One region of the Paenibacillus sp. IHBB 3054 genome, then DNA from elsewhere that is predicted to be linked to it. Evidence: riboswitches for the same ligand, from Rfam matches in the RefSeq annotation. Region 1 holds a riboswitch; the other holds the start of a gene.
The links. Region 1 has a riboswitch for cobalamin ahead of ACQ76X_RS09455 (anaerobic ribonucleoside triphosphate reductase). Riboswitches for the same ligand answer to the same signal wherever they lie in the genome.
Positions count from the first base shown of each region.

Region 2: linked by a shared signal. The riboswitch ahead of ACQ76X_RS16855 (energy-coupling factor ABC transporter permease) and the one ahead of ACQ76X_RS09455 (anaerobic ribonucleoside triphosphate reductase) in region 1 are both predicted to bind cobalamin.

Region 1 covers NZ_JBOFBG010000006.1:45,219-53,183, reverse strand. The annotation lists gene nrdG (anaerobic ribonucleoside-triphosphate reductase activating protein) at 1-488, opposite strand, end outside; gene ACQ76X_RS09455 (anaerobic ribonucleoside triphosphate reductase) at 485-2,470, opposite strand; cobalamin riboswitch at 2,806-3,036, opposite strand; gene ACQ76X_RS09450 (MTH1187 family thiamine-binding protein) at 3,469-3,777, shown strand; tRNA gene ACQ76X_RS09445 (tRNA-Thr) at 3,858-3,929, shown strand; gene ACQ76X_RS09440 (class I SAM-dependent methyltransferase) at 4,142-4,729, opposite strand; gene ACQ76X_RS09435 (sensor histidine kinase) at 4,866-5,912, opposite strand; gene ACQ76X_RS09430 (response regulator) at 5,965-6,645, opposite strand; gene ACQ76X_RS09425 (class I SAM-dependent methyltransferase) at 6,742-7,323, opposite strand; gene ACQ76X_RS09420 (DedA family protein) at 7,369-7,854, opposite strand; gene ACQ76X_RS09415 (phosphatase PAP2 family protein) at 7,947-7,965, opposite strand, start outside.
Region 2 covers NZ_JBOFBG010000014.1:40,494-48,458, forward strand. The annotation lists gene ACQ76X_RS16835 (5'-3' exonuclease) at 1-423, shown strand, start outside; gene ACQ76X_RS16840 (alpha-N-arabinofuranosidase) at 626-2,122, shown strand; gene ACQ76X_RS16845 (DUF6171 family protein) at 2,136-2,411, shown strand; gene ACQ76X_RS16850 (ArsR/SmtB family transcription factor) at 2,610-3,587, opposite strand; cobalamin riboswitch at 3,751-3,939, shown strand; gene ACQ76X_RS16855 (energy-coupling factor ABC transporter permease) at 4,202-4,966, shown strand; gene ACQ76X_RS16860 (energy-coupling factor ABC transporter substrate-binding protein) at 4,966-5,262, shown strand; gene cbiQ (cobalt ECF transporter T component CbiQ) at 5,246-6,037, shown strand; gene ACQ76X_RS16870 (energy-coupling factor ABC transporter ATP-binding protein) at 6,108-6,950, shown strand; gene cobJ (precorrin-3B C(17)-methyltransferase) at 7,077-7,965, shown strand, end outside.

The sequences.
Region 1 (7,965 bases):
ATTTCCTTGCCGGCAAGGCTGGCCGGAATGTCGATAATCCGCTGGTTGCTGCTTCCCCGGTAGGGAAGGGTAGTATCTTTTAGCTCTTCTACAAATCGTCCGTCAATCACTACATGGCACAAGGCCAGCAGATTCCATTCCGGCGAGCCAGGAGAAGCCGTTAGCTCTTCATACGTATAACCGGTATAAATCCAAATTGAGAAATCCGGCAGCACGGCGCGAAGCTCATGGATAAAGCCCGCAGCCTCTTCTGCCGAGAAAAAAGGGTCCCCGCCGGCCAGCGTCAGGCCGTCCAACAGCGGATTAGCGGCAATTTCAGCAATAATCTCACGCTGCCGCTCCAGGGTGAACACTTCACCGAAATTGAAATTCCACGTTTTCGGATTGAAGCAGCCCGGGCAGCGGTGGCGGCAGCCGCTGAGGAAGAGGACGGCCCGCATGCCCTCTCCCTCATTAATTGATTCCGGGTAGTAACCGCAAATATTCATAGATGCTTGATGCGGTCTCTTACTTCAGCCTGCTTGGCGGCGTTGAAGCGGGTCTGGTAGTCGCCGGTCAAATATCCGGTTACCCGGCGCAGGCGGCGGATATGGGTGTCATGCTCATGCGCACCGCAGGAAGGGCAGTTCGTGCCGATAACCCCTTCATAGCCGCAGCCGGAGCAGCGGTCAATCGGGTGGTTAATGCTGAAATAGCTGATTTCCTGCTCCAGCGCGTAGCGGATGATTTTGACAAAAGCCGCCGGGTTGCTGCGGGCATTGCCGTTCAGTTCCACATAGGAAATGGCTCCGGCGTTGCAGTACTCATGGAAAGGGGCCTCAAGGCTAATCTTCTTGGCCGCGCTGATCTCGTAATACACCGGAATGTGGAAGGAGTTCGTATAATATTCGCGGTCGGTTACGCCGGGAATTGAGCCAAGCACCTTGTGGTCCACCTTGGTGAATTTGCCGGACAAGCCTTCGGCAGGTGTTGCAAACAGCGTGATGTTAAGATCAAGTTCTTCGCTCTTGCGGTCGCAGTACTCACGCATATGGCGGACAACGGCGAGCGCTTTGGCATGGACCTCCATGTCCTCGCCATGATGTTTGCCGTACATGGCCTTCATGCACTCCGCCATACCGATGAAGCCGAGCGACAGACTGCCGTGCTTCAGCAGATCGCCTACGCTGTCCTCTGGAGCAAGCTGTTCGCCGCCTTCCCAGACGCCTTCGCGCATCATGAAATCGGAGGCTTTGGCTTTTTGGGCCGCCTGGATCCGGAAACGGTGCAGCAGGCCCTCCAGCGCAATATCCATATAATGATTCAGGTCGTCGTAGAAGCCTTCCTCGTCGGGAGCAAGACGGCGGCCTGTCACAGTGCCGTGAGCGAGGCCTAGACGGACCAGATTAAGGGTGTTGAAGGACAGATTGCCTTTGCCTGAGCAGTGATCGCGTCCGAAACGGTCACCCAGTACCCGGGTGCGGCAGCCCATCGTAGCAAATTCAGTGTCCGGGTCAGCTGGATCATAGTACTGCATATTGAGCGGAGCATCCAGATTGGCAAAGTTCGGATACAGTCTGCGTGCGGAACATTCGGCTGCTTTAAGGAACAGCTCATAGTTCGGATCGCCCTGCTTCTGGTTGACGCCTTGCTTGCATTTGAAGATTTGGATCGGAAACACCGGTGTTTCTCCGCTGCCGAGGCCGTTCATGGTGGCAGTCAGCAGGGAACTGATCACAAGCTGGCCTTCGGGGGAGGTACAGGTGCCATAGTTGATGCTGGTAAAAGGAATCTGTCCGCCGGAACGGCTGGACATCGTATTGAGATTATGTATCATACTCTCTGCTGCCTGTAGTGTTTCGCTTTCGGTCTCTTTCTGCGCAAAGCGGAAGGCGCGCGGATACTGCTCCGCCAGATCGCTGCGGCTCATCGTGATTTCGCCGAGGTGATCACCGGCTTGTCCTTCTTCAAAGTATTCCAGTCCCTTGCGGAACAGCTTGGCGAAGGATTTGGTCACGTACGGGGCAAGATCGTAATCCAGTTTATTGGCGGATACGCCGCCGTACTGGGCATTTTGCTGGGATTGGAAAATAATCGCAACCAGCGACATTGCGGTCATAATCGAGTTCGGAGGACGGACACTGCCGTTGCCGGTATTGAAGCCTTCGCGGAGAAGGCGCTCAAACGGGATGAAGATGCAGTTGGTCGTTCCGATGGCATATTGATCCAGATCGTGGACGTACACGACATTATCCTGAATAGCCTGCACGAGCTGTGGCGGCATCGTGAAGTTGCGGGCATACCACTTGGAATATTCACTGCCGAATTTGCTCATTTTGCCGGAGAAGCTTTCTCCGTTCAAATTGGCATTCTCGCGCAGCAGATCCAAATCCCGGCTGTCGATAATATCCCGTCCCAAATGAATAACTTCCTCCAAAAGAACTTCCTGTGCAGCTTGTCCACCGTTGTACCGTTTCTCCAGCAGCGTCATTGTCTAGCTCTCTCCCCTCGGTATAGTAAGAACGAAGTATATACTTCCTGATAGCAGTAAAAAAGCATCTCCCGCCGAGGAGGCGGGAAATGCCCGAATGCGTACGAAATATCCTTAAAGGATATTTGCCGGTTGTCTTGATGAACATACAAGCAGGGGACAGGGGTAATCTCTGTCCTGTTCTTATATATTCCGCAGAAGCCGATACCTGAGGGCGATAACGGTTTATCGCCTTCAGGTATCGGCAGCCTTGGCTCCTTAAAACACGGGAAGGCTATGTCTGCTTGTGCAGGCCGCATTGCGGACACCTCACCTGGTCCTCGCAGGCATGAATGATGGTGTCGGCGAAACAGGCAGGTCTCCTGGCTTCCGGTGAATCTTCCGGCGCCTTCCCGAGAGCTTTACCGCCCCTCAGTGGCTATTGCCGGTAGACGCTGCTTCGCGGGCTTCAGAAAGCCTGCAGGCATCCGGTTACAGTGGCGGGACCACAGCGGATTTGCACCGCGTTTCCCTATTAAGCTTCAGCTCGCTTGAAAGAGCGAAACACCTGTTTCCACTATATTTTGTTGTCGTTAGATAAAAATAACCCAATATGTTGTGTTTGTAAACCATTTTTTGAAACTCCGCGCGGGGAGCGGGTTCTGCGGTTTTACTCACAAATGATCCACAGTTAGTCCACAGGTAATCCACAAGCCGGGTGCAAAAAGTGTCTGGATAAAGTCATAAATTGTCTTAAAAGATGCCACAAAGACTCCATAAATATAGTGAGCGTGACACTGGAATGCCTAACGGAGAAATACGGGGGGGCGAAGGGTTACGGATGGTGTTAAATGGTGCAACAATCCTCGCGGCGGTTTGTGAGTGTGCGGCGGAGTTGCTACAATAAGAACAGGCTGGAGACATGTATCAGGAGTTTTAGGTTTATGTCCGGAATGAGTTGACACGAGGAAGTTTTCATAAAGGGTTTTGCTTTACAGCATATTAAGGAGGGGTTCAGGATGGCAATTGGCGAAGTTACCGTAATTCCGATCGGCACAGGCAGCACGAGCCTTAGCAGCTATGTGGCCGATATGCAGCGTGTGCTCAGGGGAGTGGAAGGGATCACTTATGAGCTTACATCCATGGGGACGATTATCGAAGGACCGATCCCGCGGATTCTGGCTGCCGTAGAAGCGCTGCATGAGTCTCCTTTCGCTGCCGGGGCGCAGCGGGTATCCACGTCGCTGAAGATTGATGACCGCCGCGACAAGCCGTCTACAAGCCGCAGCAAGCTGCAATCCGTTGAACGCAAGCTGCAGGAGAATTGAAGCCCGGATATTGTGAAAAAAGGTTGCGTTTTTGGCTGAAAGTTGTATAATATTTTTGTTTGACAGAAAAAATGCTTTAAGCTGGTGTAGCTCAGGGGTAGAGCAACGCACTCGTAATGCGTAGGCCGGGGGTTCAATTCCCTTCACCAGCATCCTTAGCAACTCAATCATGGCGCGGCTTTCCGGAATTTCGGAGGCTGCGCTTTTTTTAATTCTTCTACCCTTTATTCAAGTAAAGTGATTTCCGGGGTTGATTCTTCTACCAAAAGCAGGTCTTTTCCGCTTGTGATTAAGTCACCAATACCCCGGAGGATTGTAGATTTAATCATCTTGCCCTATATGTTCATGTGGAGTAAGCCCTGTTTCAGAAGCTGCTCTTTCCAACGTCAATCAGCTCATCCCGACGACAAACATACACAAATGTTGGAGGGAAGTTATAGGGCACAAACTCGATTTTCTCTATGATTAATTGTTCAGTGAATTTTTTTTTCATTTGAAGAGAGTATTGGTAAGCGATTAAAACCCCGCCTGGTTTGAGTGACCTAACAATCTGAGAAAGTATAGTTTCCTGCATTTCACTCGTGAAATTGAAAAATGGTAATCCGCAAATAATACAGTCTAACTGATTGATGCCTTCTTGATTTATTTTCTTTACAAGGTAGCTAGCGTTTGAATGAAAAATGAAGTGCGGATATTTTACTTTCAAGCTCTCCCTCATTTTTTTGTCTCTTTCAAACAAAAACACTTTTGCAGAATCAGTTAACTGTGCCTTGATGTAGCGTGTGATTGCACCTGTACCTGATCCAAGTTCTGCAACTGACTTAACCTCATTCCATGGTACAGACTGAACAATTTTAGCTGCCAGAAATCGCGAACTGGGCAGAATACTTCCAACTCGTTGCGGATTTTTGAGGAATCCTTGCAGAAAAAGCTGGTATTCGGGAATATTCATTTATTTACCCTCCAAGGTATAACATTTTCTGGCCCTTTAGAATTTTAACGAAAATTTCTGAGGGTTTTATGTGTATAGTTCTAAAGAAAATCTAAACGTACACCCTATCCCAATAGAAAGGCATGAAGAAACAGCTTTAACTCACAGTGTTAGCTAATGGAGCTATAGGCAATTTCAGTTGGAATGTAAATACATTGTTAACATGATTAAGCATTAAGGTGCCTCGATGTAACTCAGCAATATTCCTAGCGATGGAAAGACCCAGTCCTGCTCCAGTTTGGATACCTTCGCTACTTCTTGAATGGTCAACCTTATAAAAACGATCAAACAGTTTTTCCTCTTGATCTTGCGTAAGCGGAGTTCCTTTATTTTCGACCTCAATCGTAATTTGTTCATAATCCGTTTTCATTCGAATGCAAATTGTTCCCGGCTTTAAGGAATACTTTAAGGCGTTCATCAGAAGATTATCGATTGCTCTGGCAATTTTTTCACTGTCAATGACCATAATGATTGGGGAGTCACCGATCGTTTTTACAATTTGTACACCGTTTTCTTGAGCAATGGGTTCAAACTCAAAAAGCAATTGATCCAAAAGTTGAAATAGATCTATCCTTCTCAGATCTAAGCGGGAGTCGACCGAAGTGAGCCGGGTATATTCAAACAAGTCATCGAGCAATTTCTTCAAAAGAATAGCTTTGTTATATGTGTTTTGAACAAATCGCGTATATTCTTCTTTATCTTGAAATGAATTTGTTCTTAAAAGCTCAATATATCCGATAATACTTGTAAGAGGAGTACGCAAGTCATGTGAAATACCAGTGATCATCTCCATCTTTGATTTCTCTATTTCACGTTCATTTAAAATCTGCTGGTGCAAACGTTCTGTCATTCGATTAATGTTAAACGCGACACGCCCGAGCTCATCTTGTCGATCAATAGATACCCGATGGCTCAAATCACCTTCAGAAATAATTTGAAGTCCACGTTCCAAAGTGATTAAGTCTTTAACGATACCTCGTGTCAGAACTAAAAAAGTAAAAATAAATATAAAAATATACAAAGGGGTAAGAGAATAAGGGAAAAATTGTACAAACCAATCCCATTGCATTCCGGTTCCAACCTTTATGAATAATAAAATGAACAAATTATTTATAGCAACAGCAATAATTAAACTTAGCAGCATTCTGATTAAAATGCTGACCTGAATTTTTTTTTTACCTTTTGGCTTTTGTTGTTCAGTCAATTTTATAGCCAACTCCCCACACAGTTTTAATGTACTGAGGATTTCTTGGGAATTCCTCTAATTTATCCCGCAAATTCCCAATGTGAACCATCACGGTATTATCAGAATATCTATATGGTTCTTTCCACACACTTTCGTATATGTTATCCGCACTATATACCTGTCCAGGGTGGCTAGCTAACAGCACCAGAATAGCAAACTCCAAAGGGGTCAACGAAATTTCGTTTCCTTTTAATTTCACGGAATGTTTAATTTTATCTATCACAAGGTCTTTAATAAGAATAAGAGAATTTGATTCTTCTTTTCCAATTAATGATTGACGCCGTAGCTGAGCTTTTACACGAGCGAGTAATTCTAACGGATTAAAAGGTTTGATCATGTAATCATCAGCCCCGGTAGTCAGACCTGTGATTTTATCAATATCTTCTTCCTTGGCTGAAAGCATGATAATCGGAGTATTCGATATTTCCCTTATTTTAAGGCATGCTTTGATCCCATCCATTCGTGGCATCATCACATCTAGGATAACCAGTTGAATAGATGTTGTTTTTATTGCATTCAGCGCTTCTTCGCCATCGGCTGCTTCAATTACATGGTATCCTTCATTGCGTAAATAGACATGAATGACATCTCGGATCTCAACATCATCATCTACAATAAGAACTGTATTCATTACCGAATGCTCCTTCTTTTTTTGACTTGGTAGAATGAAGGTACACGCTGTATAACCAAATTGTTCAATGGAATGAGTTTAAGTGTCATAATTCATTTAAGTTGTTTCCCTTTTTCGGCAGATGTAAACGAAAGCGGGAGGGATATTTAGAGGCACGAAATTAATTTTTTCAATGATAAATTTATCGGAAAGCTGCTTTTTCATTTGAAGTGAATATTGAAATGCGATAAACAGTCCTCCAGGTTTGAGTGCTTGATAGATCTGTTCGACCAAGGTATCTCTCAAATCACGCTCAAAATTAAAAAAAGGTAAACCGCTAAAAATACAATCCAGTTGATTAATATTTTCTTGCTTCATAGTTTCTACTAAGTGAGCTGCGTTGGAATGACAAGAGAATGCTGGATAGTCTGTCTGTAAATTATTCCTCATGTTCTCATCCATCTCAAACAATAACACTTTCATTGTTTCACTCACCTGGGTATGGATTAAACGGGTGATAGCACCTGTACCCGACCCGAGCTCCGCGACTGCTTTAACCTCGTGCCATGGCGCATGTTTAACCATATTAGCCGCGAGAAACCGAGAGCTCGGTATAACACTTCCTACTCTTTTCGGGTTATGAATAAAGCTTCGTAAAAATATAATATATTCATTGGAATCCAACTGATTTTCCTCCATTAACTGTAAATTAATTGTATGAATACGGATGGACATAGGAAGCGATTAGAAGTGAAATATATGATGACCAAAATACTTACCAACAGTAAAAAACGCTATTGTCCAAAATAAAGCACTGGAATATGAAATAAGGGCGAATTTTTTAAAATGTGCGCCGCTTAGTCCGATTAATAGAGGAAGAATGTATCGGATGATTGGAAAGAAAATACCGATACTCATGGCCCAATCCCCTCTTTTTTTCAAAATCATTTCTGCCTTTTGGAAGTAGCTATTATTATGGAATCTGTTTTTCAATTTTTTCCCGAATAATTTCCCCGCAAAGTAAGATAGCGTAATAGAAGTTAATAATCCTGATAAAATACAGAAGTATGTCATCCACGAGTTTAAAACACCATTGTGGCTTAGAATGGCTCCAGTGAGGATCGTAATTTCATTTGGGACAGGGATTCCAAAGGGACCTAAGAAGAAGGCCAAATAAAAAAACAGATAGCCGTACTGGTTGATGAGCTCAAAGATCGTATTACTGACCACATTTCACCTCCTTGTCTTGTTTTGATATAGAAATAGTAATGAAAAATATTAAGGAATTACCGAGTATATTTCTAAAGGAAATATAAAGGACGCTATTGTTGGCTTTTTTGT
Region 2 (7,965 bases), on a different contig from region 1:
CCGGCGGAATTGCTGGAGGAAAAGGGCCTCACCCCTGCCCAGGTGATCGATTTGAAGGGCTTTATGGGCGACACCAGCGATAACTACCCCGGTGTAAAAGGCATTGGCGAGAAAACGGCGCTGAAGCTGCTGACCGAATACGGTACGGTGGAAGGCGTAATCGAGAATCTTCATCTGCTTCCCAAAGGCGTGCGTGCCAAAATTGAGGCCGATCTTGATATGCTTCACCTGTCCCGTGAGCTGGCGGAAATCCGCTGTGATGTTCCGGTAGTCTGCACGCTGGCTGAATGCCTGTGGGCGCTGCAGCGCGAGACGGCAGCCCGCAAGTTCCAAGAGCTGGAATTCGGCAGCCTGATGCATCTGATCGGCAGTGTGCAGGATGAGCGGGGCATTGTACAGATCGAGCTTGGGGATCTGGGCTGACCTTCGCCAGCCGCTGATACAGGTTGATTACTTTTTTGCAAAAGCACTCTTGAACCCATATAGGTTCCAGAGTGCTTTTTTTGCGAACGGGGCGGAACATGTTATATAAAGATTGACGAAGGGGTTTAGCAGTGTTTATAATATTAATATAATTATTAAGTGGTTAATATATATATTAATTATTGAGAGGTGGATTATTAAAATGGCTCAGCGTGCAGTATTAAATGCGGATATCTGCAAGGGAACAATCAACCGGAATATTTATGGACATTTCTCCGAGCATTTGGGACGTTGTATTTATGAAGGCATCTGGGTAGGTGAGGATTCGCCGATCCCGAACACGAACGGCATCCGCAACGATGTTGTGGAAGCGCTTAAAGAAATCAAGATTCCGGTGCTCCGCTGGCCGGGCGGCTGCTTCGCCGATGAATATCACTGGAAAGACGGCATCGGTCCGCGCGAAGGCCGCAAACGGATGATCAACACGCATTGGGGCGGTACGGTGGAGAACAACCATTTTGGCACCCATGAATTTATGGAGCTATGCGCCATGCTGGATTGTGAGCCTTATATCAACGGCAACGTCGGCAGCGGCACGGTCCAGGAAATGTCGGAGTGGGTGGAGTATCTGACGTTTAACGGCGTTTCGCCAATGGCGGAGCTGCGTCAGGAGAATGGCCGGCAGGAGCCGTGGGCCGTGAAATATTTTGGCGTGGGCAACGAGAACTGGGGCTGCGGCGGAAATATGCGTCCTGAATATTATGCCGATCTGTACCGCCGGTATCAGACCTATGTGCGCAATTATGGAGACAATAAGATCCATCGCATTGCCTGCGGTCCGAATGTCGATGATTATCACTGGATGGAGGTCCTGATGCGTGAAGCCACCCGCTATATGGATTCCATCACATTGCATTATTACACCATTCCGGGTCCTGCCTGGGAACAGAAGGGGGCGGCTACCGGATTTGAAACCGGCGAATGGTTCTCTACGCTGGAGAAGGCGCTGCGCATGGATGAGCTGGTAACCCGCCATAGTGTAATTATGGATAAATATGATCCGGAGAAACGTGTGGGCCTCATTGTCGATGAATGGGGAACCTGGTATGATGTTGAGCCTGGAACCAATCCCGGCTTCCTCTATCAGCAGAACACGATCCGTGATGCGCTGGTTGCGGGTGTGACCCTCGACATTTTCCATAAGCACAGCGGCCGCGTTCGGATGGCGAATATTGCCCAGACGATCAACGTGCTGCAGGCTGTAATTCTTACTGAAGGCGAGAAAATGCTGCTGACTCCTACGTACCACGTATTCAACATGTACAAGGTGCATCAGGATGCGGAACTGCTTGATCTTTCGCTGGAGAGTGGCACCTATAGCTTCGAAGGCCGCGAGATTCCGGAAGTCTCGGCCTCAGCTTCCATTACGGCGGAGGGTGTAATTCATGTCAGCCTGTGCAACCTGAATCATGCTGCAGCAGCATCGCTTCCGCTGGAGCTGCGCGGACTTGCCGGGAAAGAGGTTGAGATTACAGGAACGACGCTGGCCGGAACAGCAATTGATGCCCACAATACATTCAGCCAGCCGGAGGCAGTGACGCCACAGCCGTTTACCGGCTTTAAGCTGGAAGGCGGCAAGCTTAACGTTGAGCTGCCTCCGATGTCGGTGACCGTGCTGGAAATTACCCCGAAGGCTTAAGGGAGCATCCGATATGAGTACTTTATCGACCTGCAAGGGCTGCCGGGAAGAGTACAAGGTGACGGATGCCCAGATTGCCCGGATTCTGGCTTCATCAATGTTCACCCCGGACAACACCGCTTCAGATGAAGTATACAGGGAGCGGGTTGCCCTTTGCTCAGCCTGCCCGAAGCTCCAGGATGGCGTAACATGCACAGCCTGCGGCTGTATCATTCCGGTCGTGGCCAAGCTGAAGGAGCGTGGCTGCCCGTTGCCGGGCGGCGGATTGTGGAGTCCGGTCACTGAGTAGCGGTTCCGTCAAGCCGTTGGAGAACCTTTGTCACAGAGGAAGTGTCCATTGGCTGTGAATACCGGAAAGAACCCCCTGGAGTCCCAGGCATACTGAAACTTTAAACGCCCCATCCCTCGCGGTATTGTATCCACGAGTGATGGGGCGTTTGTTTGAGAAAAATTTATAGATGGGCTTGACAGAGCAGGCATCGCTTGGCTAGGAAACTGTTCCATTCCCATTGTCAGTACCTGCTGCTGCATCCCTTTTATCCGCGTCAGCACCATTGAATCCATCGGTATAGAACAGCTCTACGACCAGATCCTCGTTGTAATTGCCGAAGCCTTTGCCGAATAAGGTGAGGCCGCCGATATGTTCGGCATCCTCTTCCACCGAGAGCCTGAAGGTCCACTGCTTGTTGCGGATTGCAACCTGCTCCAGCGTAATGTCGGAGAGTTTTAAGCCGTCCATATAGGTTCCTTTTGGGGTAATGCGCAGCTGCTTGAGCAGGCCGTATTGATTGGTGTATGCCGGCCACCATGCAGGGGTATATTTCCCCGGGCTGTCTCCGTAATCGCCCGGGCTGGTCCAATACCCGAGCTTCTGGCCATTCAGCGTGAACGCAATATCCGAAGGCCAGTTATTATTGGTTGACGGTGCTTCGGAGGCAATCTCCATCGTAATGATGAGCTCCTCCGGCTGCTGGCTGGACAACAGGAAGTTGGGTATTTTGTATTCAACATAACCTTTGCCAAACCAGAGAATTCCGGCATTCATCCGCTCCATATCCCAGAAATAACGCGGATCGTCGAAGCTGCCGATGATATGCTCGGTAGTGGCCAGCCCGCAGGTTGGCTCTATCTCAAAGTCGGAATAATGTCCGACCGGTATTTCTTTCCGGTGACCCTTGCGCTCTGCTTTGGCCTGAATTGGGAAGATGATCTCCACACCTTCAGCGGCAAGAGAACAAATCTTCTGCAGTCCACTTCGTCCGGGAGCCATATGGGTGCGGATCAGGCCGGCCGTTTCCAGCTTGCGCACATGCATTGTCATAATGGCGCTGCTCAGCTTGACCGCTCCCGCCAATTCCTTTACGTTCATGGGCTGAACAGCAAGCAGCTGCAGCATTCGCAGACGTACAGCGCTTGAGAGCGCCTCGTACACCGGCAGGGAATCTTCGGTAAGATCAAGTTTCATTTTCTGGGTACGCCTCCGGATTCAAGTTATATAGTTAATAATTATATTACTTAAATGGCTTTCTTACAACCCGTAGGGTTCAACGGATGGTGCGCTGGAGAACTTTGCCGCTCCACTTTTATCACAGACACCGCCCGGCGAAGTCCACTATAATGTACAGGACAAATTAGCGATAAGACAAGGTGCCCTTGTAACTACAAGGGGTAACAGGGAATCGGGTGCAAATCCCGAGCGGTCCCGCCACTGTAAGGAAGAGCTGAACTTCAGCATGTCACTCGGCAAACAGCCGGGGAAGACGAAGGAAGGCGTTATGATCCCGAGCCAGGAGACCTACCTTGTTTGCGCGCACCACGACTCTACGCGGATAGGAGCGGTGTACGAATTGGTTAAAGAGATGAAGGCATGCAGTTTTGGAGACGGTGGATTTTGAAGATTTGGTACAGAGCAAGTGCCAGCTTCAGCTCCCCCACATTACAATTCTGCGATTCTCCGCGCTGTTGCAGCGCGACCACCATCTCTTACATATCTGATGACGTACATAGCACTCCCACCCCCCGGGGCGGGAGTTTTTGATTTGATGACGCACAAAATGACGAATCGATGGAGGGAAAAGGATGAACAAACGCAGATTTTGGAGTTTTGCTGCACTCATTGCCGGATTTACCGTTTATTTTTTGCTGAATGAGCCGGGCACTGCTAACGCGATGCATATTATGGAGGGTTTTCTGCCGGTAGGCTGGGCCGTATTCTGGTGGGCGGCGTTTCTGCCGTTTTTTGCCCTTGGAGTCCTTAAGCTGAAGAAAATGACCAAGGACAACCCGGAGCTGAAGCTGCTGCTTGGGCTGGCGGGTGCATTTACCTTTGTATTGTCGGCACTCAAAATGCCTTCCGTAACCGGAAGCAGCTCCCACCCTACAGGAACGGGACTTGGTGCTGTAATGCTGGGGCCGCTGCCGATGAGCGTAATCGGGTCTGTTGTGCTGCTGTTCCAGGCGCTGCTGCTGGCACACGGGGGGATAACGACACTCGGTGCGAATGCCTTTTCGATGGCGGTGGCCGGTCCTTTTGCCGGGTATGCGGTCTATAAGCTGATGATGAAGGTGAATGGACGTGAAAAGCTGGCAGTCTTTATGGCGGCGGCAGTGGCCGATCTCATGACGTATGTGGTGACCTCGGTTCAGCTTGCAGTGGCTTTTCCGGCGGCAGACGGAGGTGTGCTGGCTTCTCTGATTAAGTTCGGCGGTATTTTTGCCGTGACGCAGATTCCGCTCGCCATCAGCGAGGGGCTGCTGACCGTGCTGCTCTGGAACTGGCTGAAATCCTACAGCCCGAATGAGCTGTCGCTGCTGAAACGGCAAACCAAGGGAGGAAGTCTGTGATGAGCAATAAGTGGAAAAATGGGTTGATGCTGCTGGCGGTGATTTTGCTGGTGGTGCTGCCTCTGCTGCTGGTGAACGGGGAATTCGGCGGGGCTGACGATGCCGCAGAGGGTGTAATTACAGAGATTGATCCCGGTTATGAGCCCTGGTTCAAACCGCTGACCGAGCTGCCTGGCGAAACGGAAAGCATGCTGTTCGCGCTGCAGGCGGCGATCGGGGCCGGAGTGATTGGCTATTCCATCGGCCTGCTGAAAGGCAGACAGGACCGGCGCAAGCTTAATGATCAGAAGAATTGATGCGTTATCCTACAGCAATGCGCTGAGGCAGTTGCCCGCGATGTGGAAAAGCCTGTTCGCAGCGTTCATGTTCATCCTTTCCTATGCGCTTCATCCGGCCTTGCAGCTTGTGATTGCGGGCTGGATGACCGTGTGGTGCGTCCTGTACGCCAAAATCCCGCTGCGCGCTTACGGCCTGCTGTTTGGTACGGCACTTTTGTTCTTTTGTCTGAGCCTGCCGGCACTATTGCTTGAAATTGGCCGTCCAACTGCCGGTGAGGCGGTAATGTCCTTGCAGCTCCCGGCTTCGACTCGTTCACTATACATTACAGCGGAGGGACTGCACCGGGCAGGGTTGCTGCTGGCGCGCGTGTTGGCCTGCCTGACCTGCTGCTTTTTTATCATATTTACAACACCGTTCGGAGAATTGCTGCAGGTACTCCGCAGGCTGCGGATGCCGCAGATCGTACTGGAGCTCATGCTGATTATGTACCGTTTTCTGTTCCTGCTGAGCGATACCGCACATGGAATGATGCTGGCCCGGCGGCTGCGCGGCGGCAGGAGAGGACGGGTGGCCAAACTGCGGGAAGTTGAGGGAATGGCGGGCTCACTGTTTGCGAATACGATGCACCGCTACTACGGGCTGTCGCAAGGGCTGATAACCCGGGGGTACATGGGTGAGATCATTTTGCCGCCTTATGTGTCACGCCCGGTGCCGCGCAGATTCGCGGTTCAGGCCTGCACCGGTATTTCCCTGCTGCTGCTCGCTCAGCTATGGATCTTGCGGAGCTGGTGATTTCTTGATTAGGGAAGCGGCCAACGGCAGGAGTTAAAGTGGAGACTGAACTAAGAGTAAGGAGATTGCAATGAATAACGAATATAGCCTGGTCTTTGAGGGGGTCGCCTACAGTTATCCGGACACGGCGGAACCTGCGCTGCGGGAGCTGACTGTCTCCATCCCCAAAGGACGAAAAACAGCAGTGCTCGGCCACAACGGCTCCGGCAAATCAACCTTGTTCCTGCATGCGGTTGGCGTACTGCGTCCGCAGAAAGGCAAGGTGCTGCAGGGCGGTACCCCGCTAACCTATTCCAAAAAAGAGCTGGCCGCCCTGCGCCGCCGCGTGGGCCTCGTCTTTCAGGACCCCGAGCAGCAGCTGATTCTTAGTACGCCTATCGAGGATATTTCTTTCGGACTGCGGGGGACGGGCATGGATGAGGCCGCTATTCAGAAGCGCTGCCTGGAAGTGCTGGAGCAGCTGAATCTGCTGGCTCTGCAAGACAAGCCGGTTCATCAGCTCAGTCTGGGCCAAAAAAAGCGCACGGCGCTCGCAGGGGTCATGGCGATGGAGCCGGAGCTGATTTTGCTGGATGAGCCGACCTCCTATCTGGACCCGCTCTCCGAGAGACAGCTGCTTGCGGGACTTGAGAGCATTTATGCCAAGGGCACCACGGTGGTCATGGCGACGCATGATATGAATCTGGCCTACCGCTGGGCGGACTGGATCATCGTGGTGGATAAAGGCGTCTGCCGGGCAGCCGGATCGCCGGAGGATATTTTTGCAGACGGGGAAGACATTCGGGCGATCGGCCTTGACCTGCCGCTGCTCGCTGATTTATGGCATAGCCTGCCCGGCCGTTTGACTGCCGGGCAGACTGCTCCCCGGAATGCAGAAGAGTTCAAAGCCATTCTGAAGCGGGAAATTCAATAGAGTGATTACGTCAATGACAGATGTGAAAGTACCTGATTGGGCAGAAGCATCTGCTAGATATAGAGCGTTGTAGCAAGCAGCAGGGAAAGCATGAAATCAAGTTATTTTGTGGACGGGGGAAAAAGGATGAAGAAACAAGGAAAGCTGCTGATTATCGGCTTTGGCCCCGGTGCCCTGGAGCATATTACAGGCCGCGCACTGGCTGCGCTTGAGGAAAGTGAAGCTGTTATCGGCTATAACACCTATGTAGAGCTGATCAAGCCGCTGCTGAAGCATCAGGAAATTGTCGGCACCGGTATGACCGAAGAGGTCAGCCGGGCCCAGGAAGCGGTGCGCAGGGCGGAAGCGGGACAGAGCATTGCGGTCATTTCCAGTGGGGATGCAGGTGTGTACGGGATGGCCGGACTGGTGTACGAGGTGCTGATCGAACGGGGCTGGAAGCGTGCGGGCGGTGTGGAAGTTGAGGTGATTCCCGGAATATCGGCGATCCAGTCCTGCTCCTCACTGCTGGGAGCGCCGATTATGCATGATGCCTGCACGATCAGCCTGAGCGATCATCTAACGCCGTGGGAGAGCATCGCGGCGCGTGTCGATGCGGCGGGTGCGGCGGATTTTGTAATTGCCTTCTATAATCCGCGCAGCGGCAAACGGACGCGGCAGATTGAGGAAGCCCGCAGCATTTTGCTTCGCTACCGCGATCCGTCCACGCCGGTTGGCATTGTCAAAAGCGCCTACCGTGACCGCCAGCAGACGGTTGTAACTACGCTGCAGGATATGCTGGAGCATGAGATCGGCATGCTCTCCACAGTTGTGGTCGGCAACTCCGCGACTACCGTCTATGAAGGTCTGATGGTGACGCCGCGCGGCTATGAGCGCAAGTACAGTCTTGGCGCCGAGACGCAGGCGCTGAAGCCGCATGAGCGGCTGCGGACAGCGGCAGAGCCGTGGTCGCTGGCTGCGGCGGCGGTTGCCGCAGAGGCCGCAGCAGAGGCGAATGACGCTGCTGGCTCTATGG